3 regions of the Mesorhizobium sp. WSM4846 genome follow, and region 3 is predicted to be linked to each of the others. Evidence: predicted binding sites of a transcription regulator. Region 3 holds the regulator's gene; each other region holds the start of a gene.
What was found. Region 3 encodes PhoB, which activates phosphate uptake and scavenging genes when phosphate is short. Its sites were predicted from a motif close to TGTCATNNANCTGTCAT; they were not measured.
Positions count from the first base shown of each region.

Region 1: the regulator PhoB is predicted to act here: its motif matches at 1,255-1,271, upstream of AC0L15_RS10760 (BtaA family protein).
Region 2: the regulator PhoB is predicted to act here: its motif matches at 2,007-2,023, upstream of phnG (phosphonate C-P lyase system protein PhnG).

Region 1 is NZ_JBVVPZ010000009.1:36,660-39,935, reverse strand. Features, by position in the region: gene AC0L15_RS10765 (hydantoinase B/oxoprolinase family protein) at 1-1,110, shown strand, start outside; gene AC0L15_RS10760 (BtaA family protein) at 1,321-2,568, shown strand; gene AC0L15_RS10755 (class I SAM-dependent methyltransferase) at 2,565-3,251, shown strand.
Region 2 is NZ_JBVVPZ010000011.1:111,773-115,048, reverse strand. Features, by position in the region: gene AC0L15_RS12605 (carbon-phosphorus lyase complex subunit) at 1-861, opposite strand, end outside; gene phnH (phosphonate C-P lyase system protein PhnH) at 862-1,467, opposite strand; gene phnG (phosphonate C-P lyase system protein PhnG) at 1,464-1,925, opposite strand; gene phnF (phosphonate metabolism transcriptional regulator PhnF) at 2,130-2,831, opposite strand; gene AC0L15_RS12585 (alkaline phosphatase family protein) at 2,892-3,276, opposite strand, start outside.
Region 3 is NZ_JBVVPZ010000025.1:19,370-22,645, reverse strand. Features, by position in the region: gene AC0L15_RS20415 (ROK family protein) at 1-1,034, shown strand, start outside; gene phoB (phosphate regulon transcriptional regulator PhoB) at 1,204-1,893, opposite strand; gene phoU (phosphate signaling complex protein PhoU) at 1,910-2,617, opposite strand; gene pstB (phosphate ABC transporter ATP-binding protein PstB) at 2,653-3,276, opposite strand, start outside.

The sequences.
Region 1 (3,276 bases), on a different contig from region 3:
GTGCTGTTCGACAATTTCCGCATCGTCGATCGCGGCCGCTTCCGCGAGAAGGAACTGGAGACGCTGCTCACCGACCACCCCTACCCGGCACGCAATCCGCACCAGAACATCGCAGACCTGAAGGCGCAGATTGCCGCCAATGAAAAGGGCGTGGCCGAGTTGCGCGAGATGGTCGCGCATTTCGGCCTTGGCGTGGTCGAGGCCTATATGGGCCATGTCCAGGACAATGCCGCCGAAAGCGTGCGCCGCGTGCTGGAGCGGCTGCCCGACAGCTCCGTATACGAGTATCCGACCGACACCGGCCAAATCATCAAGGTGAAGATATCGGTCGACCGGCAAAAACGCGAGGCAACCGTCGACTTCACCGGCACATCGCCGGTCATGAAGAACAACTTCAACGCCCCCGAGCCGGTCGCCCGCGCAGCCGTGCTCTATGCGTTCCGCGTCATGGTCGAGGACATGATCCCGATGAATGCCGGGTGTCTGAGACCGATCAACATCATCATTCCCGAAGGTTGCATGCTGAAGCCGACCTACCCGGCCGCGGTCGTCGCCGGCAATGTCGAGACCTCGCAGCATGTCACCAATGCGCTGTTCGGCGCCATGGGCGCGATGGCCAATGCGCAAGGCACGATGAACAACCTCACCTTCGGCAACAAGCAGTACCAGTATTACGAGACGATCTGCTCCGGCTCGCCGGCAGGCCGGATGAACAACGGCCGCGGCTTTGCCGGCACCTCCGGCGTCCACACCCACATGACCAATTCGCGCCTGACCGACCCGGAAGTGCTGGAGTTGCGGTTCCCCGTCCTGCTCGAGGATTTCCACATCCGCAAAGGCTCCGGCGGCAAAGGCAAATGGAGTGCCGGCGACGGCACCGAGCGCACCATCCGTTTCCTCGAAAAGATGGAATGCGCCATCCTGTCCTCACATCGCAATCGCCCGCCGCAAGGCCTGGACGGCGGCGGCGATGGCGAGGTCGGCTCGACCAAGGTTCGCCGCAAGGATGGCCGTATCGAAGTCCTGAAGGCTTGCGACCAGACGGTGCTCGAGGCCGGCGAAGCCGTCATCGTGACGACGCCTACGCCGGGCGGATTCGGCCGCCTCTAAGGAGGCATCCAGAATTCGCTCCGGCGAGTCAGGTGGGGTGGTTTTCGAGAACCGAAGCGGAGCGGACATTTGGGTCCGTGAGCATCGGAAGCGCAGAAAGCCGCCCCAGATGACCGCCGGAGTAGAATTATCGATGCCTCCGACTGTCACCGGCCTGTCATCCACCTGCGCTACCCGCTTGCGCCAGAGCAAACGGGGAATCGCCTTGTCATGACGGATGTTTCCGGAGAACTGGTTTTTCGCCGCGGCAAGCAAGTTGGCAAAGCCGTCTACCAGAACCGCCCGCTGTCGAAGGCAGGCCTCTCCGAGCGGCTCTTCGCCTTGCTGTTTTCCGGCCTCGTCTATCCGCAGATCTGGGAAGACCCCGACGTCGACATGGAGGCGATGCAGCTTGGCCAGGGCCACCGCGTCGTCACCATCGCTTCGGGCGGCTGCAACATACTTGCCTATCTCACCCGGTCACCCGAAAGGGTCGACGCCGTCGATCTCAACGCCGCCCATATCGCGCTGAACCGCATGAAGCTCGAAGCGGTGCGCCATCTGCCGTCGCAGGGCGACCTGTTCCGTTTCTTCGGCGCTGCCGAGACCCGTCACAATTCACAAGCCTACGACCGTTTCATCGCGCCGCATCTCGACCCGGTCAGCCGCCACTACTGGGAACATCGCAACTGGCGCCGGCGTCGCCGCATCGCCGTCTTCGACCGCAATTTCTACCAGACCGGCCTGCTCGGCCTGTTCATCGCCATGGGCCACCGCACCGCCAAATTCTTCGGCGTCGATCCGGCCGGCATCATGGAAGCCAAAAGCATGGCCGACCAGCGCCGCTTCTTCGACGAGGAACTGGCGCCGGTCTTCGAAAAACCGCTGCTGAAATGGGCAACATCGCGAAAAGCCTCGCTGTTCGGCCTCGGCATTCCGCCGGCGCAGTACGATTCGCTGATCACCTCGGGCGACGGCACCATGGCCAGCGTGCTGAAGGCCCGGCTGGAAAAGCTCGCCTGCGACTTTCCGCTGGAGAACAACTATTTCGCCTGGCAGGCTTTTGCCCGCCGCTATCCCAATCCCGGCGAGGCGGCGCTGCCCGCCTATCTCGAAAAACGCAACTACCAGGCGATCCGCAACAATGTCGACCGCGTCGCCATCCACCATGCCAATCTGATCGAGTTCCTTGCCGGCAAGGATGCCGGTTCGGTCGACCGCTTCGTCCTGCTCGATGCGCAGGACTGGATGACCGACGACCAGCTCAATGCGCTGTGGGCCGAGATCACCCGCACCGCGTCGACCGATGCCCGCGTCATCTTCCGCACTGCGGCCGAGCCCAGCCTGTTGCCCGGCCGGGTCTCCAATTCGCTGCTCGACCAGTGGAGCTATGCGGACGAGGCCTCGCGCCAATTCTCGGCCCGCGACCGTTCGGCCATCTATGGCGGCTTCCACCTCTATGTGAAGCAAGCCGCATGAGCGCGACCGATCTGCCGGCCAGGCGCGGCGAACCGCCGGCCGGGCACGCCGAACTGATGGACGACGTCTACCGCTGGCAGCGCCACGTCTACGACCTGACCCGCAAATATTACCTGCTCGGCCGCGACCGGCTGATATCAGGGCTGGATGTGCCGGCCGGCGGCACCGTGCTCGAGCTTGGCTGCGGCACCGGCCGCAACATCGTCCTCGCCGCCCGCCTTTATCCCGACGCCCGCTTCTTCGGTCTCGATATTTCAGCCGAAATGCTGGAAACGGCCACTGCTGCCATTGCCCGCGAAGGTCTTTCCGGCCGCGTCAAGCTGGCGCGCGGCGACGCCACCGATTTCGACGCGAAGGCGCTATTTTCCATCGAAAGCTTCGACCGCATTTTTGTCTCCTATTCGCTGTCGATGATCCCCGGCTGGGAGAAGACGATTTCCGCGGCACTTGCAGCCCTGTCACCCGGCGGTTCGCTGCACGTCGTCGATTTCGGCCAGCAGGAGGCCCTGCCCCGCTGGTTCCGCACGCTGCTGCGCGGCTGGCTGAGAAAATTCCACGTCGAGCCGCGTGAGGCCCTGCGGGACGTCCTGGAATCGGAATCTGCAAGACGCGGCGCAACCCTTCGGTTTAGAACGCTTTACCGCGATTACACTTGGCTGGCCGTGATCAAGATCGCCAGCTAGTTCCGCAGCCCAGAGGATTTGCTCT
Region 2 (3,276 bases), on a different contig from region 3:
CTCACTCTTTCCAAAGGAGAGACCATATCCCCGCGTGAAGCGTGCTGGTTCGTCGTCCGAGCCCGCAAACAAGTCCAACATCTGGCATTCCGTGACGGTGATGTCTCCTATCGAAACGGGAAAGCCCAGTTCCTCGGGAATGAGCTCGATCGCGACGTCTCCGACCCGGGTTTCGCCGACATAGGGATGGGCTGCGCCATAGCCGCGCAGGGCGGAATAGGCCAATCCCACGACAAATCCTTCATCGCCACGTGCTAGGTTCTGCAAACGCTGATCGCGACCGGCCGGTAGCGCCAGAGGCTCTCGCGTTAGATCGAACACCGAGGCTTCATCTGGCGCAGGCACTTCGGCTTCGATCAGGCCTTCATCCGAGATGCTGTCGAAAGCACGCGGACAATTGGCGTCAAGCGGGGTCTCACCAAGTTCCGCTTTCAGCTCCTCGACTTCAGCGTTGTCGACGAGGTCGAAATCAAGCAGCCGATGCGTGTATTCGTAGGTCGAACCGAGGACCTGGCCTCCCGGAACGTCCTTGAAGGTGGCAGAGATCCGTCGCTGGATTGCCATCCGATCCGTATTGATCGCTTTCGACACCGCAAAGCGCGGCAGGGTCGTCCGGAAAGCCCGGAGTAGGAAGATCGCCTCGACTGCGTCGCCCTGAGCCTGCTTCAATGCGAGCGCTGCAAGCTCTCTGTCGTAGACCGAGCCCTCGCACATCACCCGATCGACAGCGAGACCGAGTTGCTCGGCAATCTGAGTAACCGCAAGTTCGGGGACTTCAGGATCGCCGCGCCTATCCTCTGCGATCAAGCGGTGCGAGTTGAGAATAGCCTGCTCGCCCCCTTTAACAGCCACATATGCCATTTAGATCTCCACCGATATGCTGCGAGGAAGAGCAATGATTGCGTTTCCGGAGGTAAAGAGGACATCCACCCCGATTGGATAAAGCTCCTGATTGAGCTGCCACTCTCCCCAGAACCACGACGGAAGCCCCTCAATGGCGACCGAGGCCTCGTGCTGGATCCCAGGCCCACGCCACCGAACCGGTGAACCGGCAGTAAAGGAGGGGACCTGGACAATAATGGTTGTCGAAGTCTGCGGCTCCAACTCGGTTCCGAGATGAAACTCTGCCAGGCGTGGCATCGTCACCGGATCCGTCACGATGCCAAATACCGCTTCTTCCGCGCCAACCACGAACGGTGTAGCGCAGTGAAACCGAAGGTAATTGCGGACCTCGTCGCCGCTGGATCGGTAATCGAGCCAGATCGGTGTTTCGAAGTCTGCCAATGTGAGGCAAGCGGAGACGGTCGCCGGTGCGAGCGGTCCAACTGCCGTAGTTTCAGAGCCGAGCGTTTGCGGACGGCCCACATATGCATAGGCATCCAGGATACGGCGGAACGTGTCTTGGCTATCGAAGACGGGATGCGTGAATCCGGGCTCGATCCCGGAAGTGTCCATAATGCTGCTCATTCCGGACTCGTGCCTCGCGCCATTGCAAAAAAATCGACCTTTGTGGAAGCCGCCTTGCGGCTCTTCAGCTCACGGCGGCTCGCTTGTATTGCTTCGAATCGAGCGACCAATTCATGACTCTCGGCCGCGACTTCATCCGCCCTTTGAAGAAGCGCATCGAAGACTGCCGCCAGTTCCGCCTGGCGTTGGTCGCGTCCGAGCACGAAGGCGAACCCCGTCGTGCCGTCGGCTAGCCTCAGCGCACATCGGGTCATCGTGGCCTCACCGAGGTTAAAGGGGCTGCCGGTACCGCCTGCCCGTCCACGCAACAGGACGAGGCCGGTCTCGGGCCGACGCAGCCATTCATATTGTGGTGCGGTGGGCAGATCGCTCCATGCGCGCTCAAGGTCTTCGCACATGGTTCGCGCCAGAACCGCCATCCATCGCTGCCTTTTTTCCATTTGATTGCGCACTTGCATTCGCCGCTCGATTGAGGCGTGGATAACGGACCAGACCTAAGTTGATACATAGATATCTAGGTATCTAGTTAGAAGCACTTTGCAACACTTTAATGACAAGACGCTGTTCTGGTAAAAAAGTGTTGATCCGAGGAGGGAAGATACCGTCGTTTGGAAGGTTGAAGCCACGCACAAGCTCCCTTTCCATTCGCCGGCAATCTGGGTTTAGCCGTCGCCTTCTATCAGATATTCATATCTGTCGGCTCGGATAACGCTGAAGGCGTATTTGATCGGCAATCCGTCTGGTGTCACATCGACATTGGTTTCAAACAGCACTGGACTGGACGAAGATATTCGCAACAAAAGGGCTTCCTGTTGGGTAGGCCTTCTGGCCGTTATCCGCGTCCATTTTCGCTTGTATTGCGGGATGCCACAACGCTTCAGGGCCGCTGTCGGAGAGTTCAGCCCCTCGAACGCGGTGGCGAGACCAGGAACGCGCTCGACGGGATAATATGCGGTTCCGGTCGCCAAGGGCCAATCGTTGATGAACGAACTCGACCTTACGGCAATAACGAGCGCTGAGGGCGCGATCTTCAAATGCGATGCAAATTCCGGTTCGACAGAGATCTCGTTGATCGACAATATCTCCCGCTTCACCGACTTGTTCTGGCCAAGAAGCTTGAACGTGAATCTCGGATCACTGTCCAAGGTATGCGAAATGAAGTCGTCGGCAACGAACGTACCGACACCGTGTTGCACCCGCAGAGCCCCTTCAGACTCCAGGGCCTTGATTGCATTGCGCACGGTATGTCGATTGACGCCAAATCGTTCCGCCAGGACAAAATCGCCGGGCAGACGACCATTCTCGAAGGCTCCCGCGTGGATGTCATTGAGTATACCGGAGCGAACCACTTCCCAACGTTTCATTAAGCACCACTTCAACTGTCGATACGGCCATTGCATTCCCCAAATGGGCACAAAACCTGTTTACTCGAAAAGCGGCAGATCGGGAAATGTCTCAGTGGGTAGCCCAAGGATGGATGCAAGCGTCGGCGCGAGGCGTGTTGCTTCAGCCTCTTCCGCCACGGCACTTGGCAGGCCGGCCCCGGAGATGATGCAGATACGGTCGTCCGCACTCATACCTGGTCGAAATCCATGGGTGGATTTGTATTTCGGGCGACCGAACGGTTGGTCTGTAGGATGCCCCGCTGGCACTTCTTCGAAATCATGCAGCGGCGGAGCCACGAAGGTCGCGACGCGCTCGCGCAGCCCTACCGGCAAATGTGCATCGCTCCAAGGTTCCGCCCCGACGGTGGCCAGCCTTTGCGTAACCTCCGCACGATCGGCGGCGTTCTCGACCAGGACATGCAAC
Region 3 (3,276 bases):
GGCCGCAGGTCGGCCTCAGCCTCAATCCGCAAGCCGCTGCGGTGTTGGCCGTCGTGTTGTCGCTGAATTTCCTGTCGGTCGCCGTCATCGATTATGCCGGACAAGTGGTCGCCGAGGAACAGCGCCGGCTGGACACGCTGACCATGTCGCGTGACGCGCTGATCGACGAATGTGTCGCCATCGTCCGGCGCCGGCTCGAAGATCCCGACCTCGATGTCCAAAGCGTCGCCCGCATCGCGCTGGCGATCCAGGGCATCACCGATTCCCACGCGCGCGCCATGTTGTGGTCGCCGATCACGCCGCAGACGAACATCGCCTTCGCCGACATTCTGGAACGCGAGTTCGGCATCCCGGCCATCATGGAGAACGACTGCAACATGATGGCCGTGGCGCTGCACTGGCGCCACCCGGATCGCTACCGCGACGATTTCATCGCCATCCTGCTCTCGCACGGCATCGGTATGGGGCTGGTGCTGAAGGGCGATCTGTTCACCGGCACCCACTCCTCAGGCGGCGAATTCGGCCACATGATCCATCGGCCGGGCGGCGCGCTTTGCCGCTGCGGGCTGCGCGGCTGCGTCGAGGCTTATGCCGGCAACTACGCCATCTGGCGCAACGCAAGGCTGTTGAGCGAGAACGCCGAGCCGGTCGCCGATGTCAGCGACGCCGACATGCGGGCCTTGGCGGCCCGGGCGCGCGAGATGGACGGACCGGAGCGCGAAGCCTACCGCAAGGCCGGCGAGGCGCTCGGCTTCGGGCTCGGCAGCCTGTTTGCGCTGATCGATCCGGCGCCGGTGGCCATGGTCGGCGCCAGCGCTGCCGCCTTCGACCTGATCGAGCCGGCCCTGCGCGAGGCCATCGCCCAGACCGCCGGCGGCCAGCATTCGGGTTCGATTTCCTTCGACACCGAGCCGAACGAGCTGCCGCTGATCCGCGAAGGCTGCGCCATGCGGGCCCTAAGCTTCGTCGATCAGGAGATTTTCGCGCCGAGCATCCAGGCACGAGCCGGCTCGGTCGGAAAGAACGTGGCTTGAATCCGAAGGCAGGGATTCCCGGGTCGCGACTTGGGGAGTGTTGAGATTCAGGTCAGGCCGAGTCGAGAATGGTGGGTTCCGAGAACCGGGGCGGAGCGTACTTTCGGGTACGTCAGCACCGGAAGCGCAGGTATCAGCCGTTCGCAGGCCGGCATCACCTGAACGTCAGCTAGTCTTCCCTGATCGCATAGCCGGCGCCGCGGATGGTGCGGATGACATCGGGCATGCGACCATTGTTGACCGCCTTGCGCAACCGGCCGACATGGACGTCCACAGTGCGCTCGTCGATGTAGATCGTCTCGCCCCAGACATTGTCGAGCAACTGACTGCGCGAGAAGACCCGGCCCGGGTGGCGCATCATGAATTCGAGCAGCCGGAATTCGGTCGGCCCGAGCCGGATCTCGCTCTTCTTGCGATAGACCCGGTGCGATTCACGATCGAGCATGATGTCGCCGACCTTGAGCACGCTGGACAGCACTTCGGGCTTGGCGCGGCGCAGCAGCGCCTTGACCCTGGCCATGAATTCCGGTGTCGAGAACGGCTTGACCAGATAGTCGTCGGCTCCGGTCGAAAGGCCGCGCACCCGGTCGCTCTCCTCGCCGCGCGCGGTCAGCATGATGATCGGCAGCCGCTCGGTTTCGGGGCGCACCCGAAGGCGCCGGCAAAGCTCGATGCCGGAAACCGCCGGCACCATCCAGTCGAGCACCAAAAGATCGGGCACGTTTTCCTGCAGCCGGATTTCGGCCTCGTCGCCGCGCGTCACCACCTCGACTTGATAGCCTTCGGATTCAAGATTGTAACGGAGGAGGACGCCCAGCGGCTCTTCATCCTCCACCACCATGATGCGCGGCGCGATCATCGGCCGGTCACTCCTGTCATGTCGCCGGCGCCGACATCGTCGTTTCGTCGAGCTTCGGGCGATCCGCCGGCAATTGCTGCCCGGTCACGACAAAATAGGCGTTTTCGGCGATGTTGGTGACATGATCGCCGATACGCTCGAGATTCTTGGCGCAGAACAGAAGGTGCGTGCAGGCGGTGATGTTGCGCGGATCCTCCATCATGTAGGTCAGGAGCTCGCGAAAAACCGCCGTATATTTCACGTCGATCTTCTGGTCGTCGGCGCGCAGTTCCTTCAACGCGCCGGCATCGCGCGACACATAGTGCTCGACCACGCCGCGCAGCTGCACAAGAACGAGATCCGCCATCGCGTCGATACCGTGCGACAGATTACGCGGCGTCGCGCTCTGCCCGACTGCGCTGACCCGCTTGGCAATGTTCTTGGCCAGATCGCCGATGCGCTCGAGATCGCCCGCCATGCGGATTGCGCCAACCACGGCGCGCAGATCCTGCGCCATCGGCTGCCGCTTGGCGATCAGCGTGATCGCGCTGTCGTCGAGCTCGCGCTGCCGCGCATCCATGATGGCGTCGTCCGAGACGACGCGCTGCGCCATCGCATTGTCCGACGCAAGCAACGCGCGGATCGAGGCCGCCACCATTGCGGCGGCGAGCTCGTCCATGTCGCGGATCAGCCGGTCGATGTGCTCCAGTTCCTCGTCGAAAGATGCGACGGTGTGTTCACCCATGGTGCTGTCCTCGTGTTCGAAATTCGCCGGACCGCTCAGCCGAACCGGCCGGTGATGTAGTCCTGGGTGCGCTTGTCGTCGGGGTTGGTGAACATCTTGTCGGTCGCGCCCTCCTCGACCAGATAGCCGAGATGGAACATCGCCGTGCGTTGCGACACGCGCGCCGCCTGCTGCATCGAATGGGTGACGATGACGATCGTATAATTCTGGCGCAGTTCGTCGATCAGTTCCTCGACGCGGGCGGTGGCGATCGGATCGAGCGCCGAACAGGGCTCGTCCATCAGGATCACTTCCGGCGACACGGCGATGGCGCGCGCGATGCACAGACGCTGCTGCTGCCCGCCGGACAGGCCGGTACCCGACTCGAGCAGGCGATCCTTGACCTCGTTGAACAGTCCGGCCTTCTTCAGGCTCGATTCGACGATGCCGTCCAACTCGGCCTTGCTCCTGGCCAGGCCGTGGATGCGCGGACCGTAGGCGACGTTTTCGTAGATCGACTTCGGAAACGGGTTCGGCTTCTGGAATACCATGCCGACGCGAGCTCGCAGCTCGACGACATCGATTTTCGGGTCGTAGACATCCTCGCCGTCGAGCGTGATCTTGCCGCTCACCCGCGCGATATCGATGGTGTCGTTCATTCGGTTCAGGCAACGCAGGAA